DNA from 2 places in the Faecalibacterium longum genome. Region 1 is predicted to be linked to the other one. Evidence: predicted binding sites of a transcription regulator. Region 1 holds the regulator's gene; the other holds the start of a gene.
The links. Region 1 encodes Rex, which represses fermentation and respiration genes when NADH is low (regulators of the CRP and FNR family bind a similar motif). Its sites were predicted from a motif close to ATTGTTAANNNNTTAACAAT; they were not measured.
Positions count from the first base shown of each region.

Region 2: the regulator Rex is predicted to act here: its motif matches at 1,576-1,595, upstream of AAAU26_RS02035 (butyryl-CoA:acetate CoA-transferase).

Region 1 covers NZ_JBBNIH010000157.1:44,860-48,270, forward strand. Annotated here, with positions in the region: gene AAAU26_RS10080 (thymidine kinase) at 426-1,028, opposite strand; gene AAAU26_RS10085 (redox-sensing transcriptional repressor Rex) at 1,107-1,748, opposite strand; gene AAAU26_RS10090 (ClpP family protease) at 2,012-2,698, shown strand; gene AAAU26_RS10095 (DNA translocase FtsK) at 2,831-3,411, shown strand, end outside.
Region 2 covers NZ_JBBNIH010000082.1:6,220-9,630, forward strand. Annotated here, with positions in the region: gene AAAU26_RS02025 (acetyl-CoA C-acetyltransferase) at 1-672, opposite strand, end outside; gene coaD (pantetheine-phosphate adenylyltransferase) at 761-1,264, opposite strand; gene AAAU26_RS02035 (butyryl-CoA:acetate CoA-transferase) at 1,781-3,127, shown strand; gene AAAU26_RS02040 (AI-2E family transporter) at 3,176-3,411, shown strand, end outside.

The DNA.
Region 1 (3,411 bases):
CATCCGTTGTATACAAATATGATACCAAAGGCAAGAAAAAAAAGAAAGATGCAAATTGTAGTGATAACGGCAGAAAACGTACAAATATTGCGCTTATTTTTTGCCCGGTTTTGACGTCATTGCCATAATGAATAAACTTGGACCGAAAAACTGTGCAACTTGTATACTTCAACGATTTGCATAGAAAACTGGGATGCAACAGGAGAAGATTGGCCTGAATTGCAAGAATTTTGTAGCCGAGGCAGAATTTGTTGAAAGAGCGTTGTATACATCAAAAGCGACGATAACAGAAAGTTCCGACCCTGAGCTGATATATCAATAGTGCAAAAAACGCGCGAATTGGGGCGCGACTGATATATCACGGATGCAGAAAAGATACAAAAATGCCGTCCGGCGTGCGGACGGCATAAAATCAGGAAAAAGAGTCACCGGCGGGCGGCGTAGAAGGCGCTGCGCTCCCGGAAATAGCACTGGGGACACATGCTGACGTACTGGACGTCGTTCTCAAGGTCGATGGCTACCTGTTCGCCCTCAAAGACGAAGCGGCCGTTGACCTTGCGGCAGTTGCAGGTGGCCTTGCGGCCGCAGGTGCAGATGGTCTTCATCTCCTCGATGGTGTGGGCCAGCTCCAGAAGCCGGGTGGAGCCGGGGAAGCCCTTGAGGGAGAAGTCGGAGCGCAGGCCGTAGCAGATGACGGGGATGTTCAGCTCTACCGTCACCATGAACAGCTGCTCGGCCTGCTCGGCAGTGAGGAACTGGCTCTCGTCACAGAGCACACAGGCCAGAGGCCGACCCTCGCTGCTGGCGGCCCGGACGGCCTCCACCAGGTCCATGTCCGGCGGCACCAGCAGGTCGGCAGGGCGGCGGACGCCCAGACGGCTCACGAGGTCGCCGCTGCCCTTGGTGTCCACCTTCGGCTTGAGGATGAGCACCCGCATCCCCTGCTCCTCGTAGTTGTGGGCCACCTGCATCAGCGCGGTGCTCTTGCCGCTGTTCATTGCGCCGTAACGGAAATAAAGCTTTGCCATGTCGAAAAAGTCTCCTCATGAAAGGACTCTCTCAGCCAAAGCCTGACGGAGAGGGCCTGTATTATTGATAGTATGTGCTCAGTCCTGATTGCGCAGCCGATAGCCCAGGCTCATCAGGCTGTCGCCGAGGTGGACGTTCTCCACCACCACGTCGGGGTAGGAGACAGACAGATCGTAGTGGGAGAAGTTCCAGAAGCCCTGAATGCCCAGAGCCACCAGACGGCCGCTGATCTCCTCTGCGCCGCTGCGGGGCAGACAGAGCACAGCCACCTCGGGGTGGTGCTCGGCGCAGAAAGCTTCCAGCTCATCAATGTGTAAAATCTGGATGCCGTTGATCTCTTTGCCTACCTCGTCGGGGGCATTGTCGAAGGCGGCGATGAGCTTGTAGCCGTTGGTGTCGGTGGTGATGAAGCGGCTCACAGCCTTGCCCAGACGGCCGCAGCCAATAAGGATGGTGGGCAGGAGGTCGCCGTTGCCAAAGAGCAGATGCTCAAGGATGCTCAGCAGGTTCTCCACCGAGTAGCCGATGCCCTGACGGCCATTCACGTCGCCGATGCAGTTGAAGTCCTGCCGCACCTGAGAGGCAGTGGTACCCATCTGGGCGGCCAGCTCACGGGACGAGATGCTGGTGATGCCGTCGTTCTTCAGGGTGCGCAGGTAGCGATAGTATTTGGGCAGGCGCTTGATGACGGGCAGAGAAGCTTTGCCGGGAGTGTTCATAGGGGGGTCTCCTTTCTTTTTATCCGCAGCATTGCCGGGGAGAAGTGCGCAGCGGCAGAGTGCTCCGGCAAAAGATTTGTACTTTCTTGTACAATAATGATACATATTTGACAATCTTATCTCTAGTATAAAGTATACAGCGCGAAGACAGAATGTCAAACCATTTGGCACATTTTTTTGAGAAAGAAAAGAAATCTTTGCCGAAGTATAACCGGCAGGAATGCCGGACAAGCTGAAATGAAGCAAAAAGGAGGATACGCAGAATGTCACAAGAAGAGAAGAACATCCCCGTGGAGCAGCAGCGGCTGGAAAAAGAGCAGATCGAGGATATGGGCAGCGTTTACCGTACCCGGGGAGCTCACGCCATCCACTGCCTGACGGTCATCGGGCAGGTGGAGGGCCATGTGGAAGCGCCTCAGGGCCAGAAGACCACCAAGTATGAGCACGTCATCCCCCAGCTGGTGGCCGTGCAGGAGGACCCCGCCATCGAGGGCCTGCTGGTCCTGCTCAATACGGTGGGCGGGGATGTGGAGGCGGGGCTTGCGCTGGCGGAGCTCATCGCCAGCATCTCCAAGCCCAGTGCGGCGGTGGTGCTGGGCGGGGGCCACTCCATCGGCATCCCGCTGGCCGTCAGCGCCCAGCGGAGCTTCATCGTGCCTACTGCCACCATGACGGTCCACCCCGTCCGCCATTCCGGCATGATACTGGGCGTGCCCCAGACCATGCGCTGGTTCGAGCAGATGCAGGAGCGCATCACCGGCTTCGTGGCGTCCCACAGCGGCATCTCGGAGAAGCGGTACACCGAGCTGATGATGCGCACGGGCGAGCTGGTCATGGACGTGGGTACCGTGCTGGATGGCCGAAAAGCCGTGCGGGAAAAGCTTATCGACGAGCTGGGCGGGCTGTCGGACGCGCTGGCATGGCTCTACCGAGAAATCGAGGGGAAATAAATTGCCATTTGACTTTTCCCGTGGTACAATGAAAGAATCGAGTAGTATCGAAATTCTTCCATCGTCACCGACAGAGCCGCCCTGAGCGCGCCCTGCTTCATGATATAAAATAAGGAACGGGTTTTAGGAAACATGGCAAAGAGAAAACGCAAGACCTCCGGGCGCAGCACAGCCTCGCGCCGCAAGAACCGGACACAGGACCGGATGCCCGCGGGGCTCATCACCCTGTTTGCGGGGCTGGTGCTCATGGCGCTGGCTTTCGTGCCGGGCAGCTCGGCTTGGCGCACGATGCACGATGTCCTGTTCGGCGTGTTCGGCTGCGGAAGTTTCGTGCTGGGCGCAGCGCTGTGCTATCTGGCCATCCTCTACACCCGGGGCGAAGACCTTCTGCCCCATATCGCAAAGCTGGTGCTGGGGCTCATCTTCGCCAGCGGCACGGTTATCGTCTTTTCTGACATCCCCACCGACCAGACCGCCGCGCAGATGACTGCCGCCTGTTATCATAATGGTATGAGCGCATGGCTCTCGGGCGGTGCGCTGGGCGCTGTGCTGGGCGGGACGCTCCTGCTGCTCTGCGGCAGACCCGCCGCCAATCTGGTCATGGCGGCGCTGGCGGCCTGCGCCAGTCTGTACATTTTTGACGTTACGCCCGCCGAGTGCTGGCAGTGGCTCTGCAACGTGGGCGGCAGCGTCCACGAAAAGGGCCTTGCCGT
Region 2 (3,411 bases), on a different contig from region 1:
GTCGCCCTTCTTGCCCTTGATGACAACAGGAACGATCTCATCCTTGAAAGCGCCGTCCTTGATGGCCTTGTCAGCCTTCAGCTGGCTGTGGTAAGCGAAATCATCCAGCATCTCGCGGGTGATGGGGCTGTAGCCGTACTTCTTCTGATAGGTCTCGTTGGTGCAGACGTTCTCAGCGGTCATGCCCATGTGCTTGTTGAAGCCGCAGGCATCCCACAGAGCATCGTTGACCATGGTATCCACGATCTCGCTCTTGCCCATGGGAGCGCCCATGCGGTAGCCGTAGCGGCCCTTCATCATTGCGAAGGGAGCCATGTCCATGTTCTCCATGCCGCCTGCGACCACGATGTCAGCATCGCCGGCCTCGATCATCTGAGCAGCCATGTTCACGCAGTTCAGGCCGGAGCCGCAGACCACATTGACGGTGACAGCAGGAGTCTCGACGGGCAGGCCAGCCTTCAGGGAAGCCTGACGAGCGACGTTCTGGCCCAGACCAGCCTGGATGACGCAGCCCATGTAAACATGATCGACCTGCTCGGGTTTCACGTTAGCACGGTTCAGGGCCTCCTTGATGACGATGGAGCCCAGCTCTGCAGCAGGGACGTTTGCCAGGGTGCCGCCAAACTTACCAATAGCGGTACGGCAAGCAGATGCGATAACAATTTTCTTCATGTTAATAGCCTCCTGAATTTATATGTTTCGGGGTTTCGTAAAACTATTTATCAAAAAGCCCGAGGGCCTTTCTGCATTATAAAAGGTATCAGAGCGTTTTTCCTTCCGCCCGGAGCTGCTCCACTTTGGCGTGGATGGCATTCTCTACGTTGGGCGTCACGAACTTGGAGATGTTGCTGCCGTAGCGGGCAGCCTCCTTGACGATGGTGGAAGAAAGGTAGCTCCACTTGATGCTGGTGGCAAGGAACATCGTCTCGATGCCGGGCATCAGTGCGTGGTTCGTCTGGGCGAGCTGTATCTCGTTTTCGAAATCCGTCACCGCCCGCAGGCCCCGCACCATCACCGAAGCGTGGCGCTTCTTGGCGAACTCCACGGTCAGGCCGTCGAAGCTCTCCACCGTCACATTCGGGATGTCCTTGCAGCATTCCCGCAGCAGCGCCACCCGTTCTTCTACGGTGAACAGAGGGTTCTTTGCGCTGTTGATGAGCACTGCCACAATGAGCTGGTCGTTTATCTTTGCAGCTCGCTTGATGATGTCGAGGTGTCCTTTCGTGACCGGGTCAAATGACCCGGGGTAAACTGCTGTTGCCATCGGTATGGTCTCCTTTATTTGCGCGCTTTGGAAAAGCGCATTTGGTGTTGCCATGATAGCACTTTTCAGTTCCTGCTTCAAGTACCAGGCCGCATCGCCATCGCAATATCGTTAATTTTTAGTCAATTAACTTCGCACTGGGACGCATCATCTTGGTACACCCTTAGTAAACCATATCGTCAAAATTTTATCAAGTACTTTTTCGAAAAAAATTGTTTTTGCTATACCAAACAATCGCCACAAATACCTAAGAAATTTAGTTAAATTGTCCTGCGAGACATTTTTTCGCGGAAGAGGGCTTGATTATAATGTTTGTTAATGTTATAACTAAGCTGTGCAGGTGTGCCGCTGCCGGAGGCTTCTGCCCTGCCGACCCCAAGGATACCGCCGGGGTGTGATAAGACAGTGTCCGGACTGGGAAGAAACGGTAAATTTCCGGCTAAGATTTTGTCCCGTAGAATTGTAAATAATAAATTTACAATTCTTTTATGTTCTTAAAGGAGAGGATGGTTTATAATGGATTTCATGGAAATGTATGCCCAGAAAAAGATGACTGCCGAGCAGGCTGCTTCTCTGGTCAAGAGCGGCGACTGGGTGGATTACGGCTGGTGCGTCAACACCCCCGTGGCCGTGGACGCCGCCCTTGCCAAGCGCCTGCCCGAACTGGAGAACGTCAATTTCCGCGGCGGCATCCTGATGTGGGTGACTGAGATCTTCCAGATCGACGACCCCGCTGCCCACATGACCTGGAACAGCTGGCACATGGGCGGCATTGAGCGCAAAGCCATCGCACAGGGCTTCTCGTTCTACTCCCCCATCCGCTATTCGGAGCTGCCCCGCTACTACCGCGAGAGTCCCGACCCGCTGGACATCGCCGTCTTCCAGGTGACTCCGATGGACGAGCACGGCTACTTCAACTTCGGCCCCAGCGCTTCCCATCTGGGTGCCGTCTGTGAGAAGGCCAGGAAGATCATCGTGGAGGTCAACACCAATATGCCCCGCTGCCTCGGTGGTATGGAAAACTGTGTCCATATCTCCCAGGTCACCGGCATCGTGGAGGGCGACAATCCGCCCATCGGCCAGATGGCCGCTGCCGGCCCCGCCTCCGAGGTCGATTTGAAGGTCGCAAACCTCGTCGTGCCGCAGATCCCCAACGGTGCCTGCCTGCAGCTGGGCATCGGCGGTATGCCCAACGCCATCGGCAGCCTCATCGCCCAGAGCGATTTGAAGGACCTGGGCGTCCACACCGAGATGTACGTTGACGCTTTCGTGGACATCGCCAAGGCCGGCAAGATCACCGGCGCACACAAGCAGCTGGACAAGGGCCGTCAGGTCTACGCCTTCGGTGCCGGCACCCAGAAGATGTACGACTACCTCAACAACAACCCCGAGTGCATGTCTGCTCCCGTCGATTACACCAACGACATCCGCAGCATCTCCGCACTGGACAACTTCATCTCCATCAACAATGCGGTGGACATCGACCTGTTCGGCCAGGTGAATGCGGAGAGCGCCGGCGTCAAGCACATTTCCGGTGCAGGCGGCCAGCTGGACTTCGTGCTGGGCGCATACCTTTCCAAGGGTGGCAAGAGCTTCATCTGCCTGTCTTCTACCTTCTTTAATAAGAAGACCGGTCAGCTCGAAAGCCGCATCCGTCCCACGCTGGAAAACGGCAGCATCATCACCGATACCCGCGCCAATCTGCATTACCTCTGCACCGAATACGGCTGCGTCAACCTCAAGGGTCTGACCACCTGGGAGAAGGCCGAAGCCCTCATCAATGTGGCACACCCCGACTTCCGCGAGGAGCTTATCAAAGAGGCCGAGAAGATGCACATCTGGCGCCGCAGCAACAAAATCTAAACATCGCCGTACCGGCTCCTGCCGTCTGCGGCAGGAATGGAGTCACACATGATGGACAAAAAGCCGCACATCAAGCCCTATATCTACGGAATGCTCGCGGGCTTTGGTGCGATAAGTCTAAGCATCCTGTTCTTCTTCTTCATCTACCGCTTCGACGGGTTCGGCGACGCGGTCTCCAAGGTGACCGGCATCCTGATGCCCTTCATCTATGGTGCCGTCATTGCCTATCTGCTCAAGCCGGTGTGCAACACCATTGAGGGCTTTCTGCACCGTATCTTCCCCGA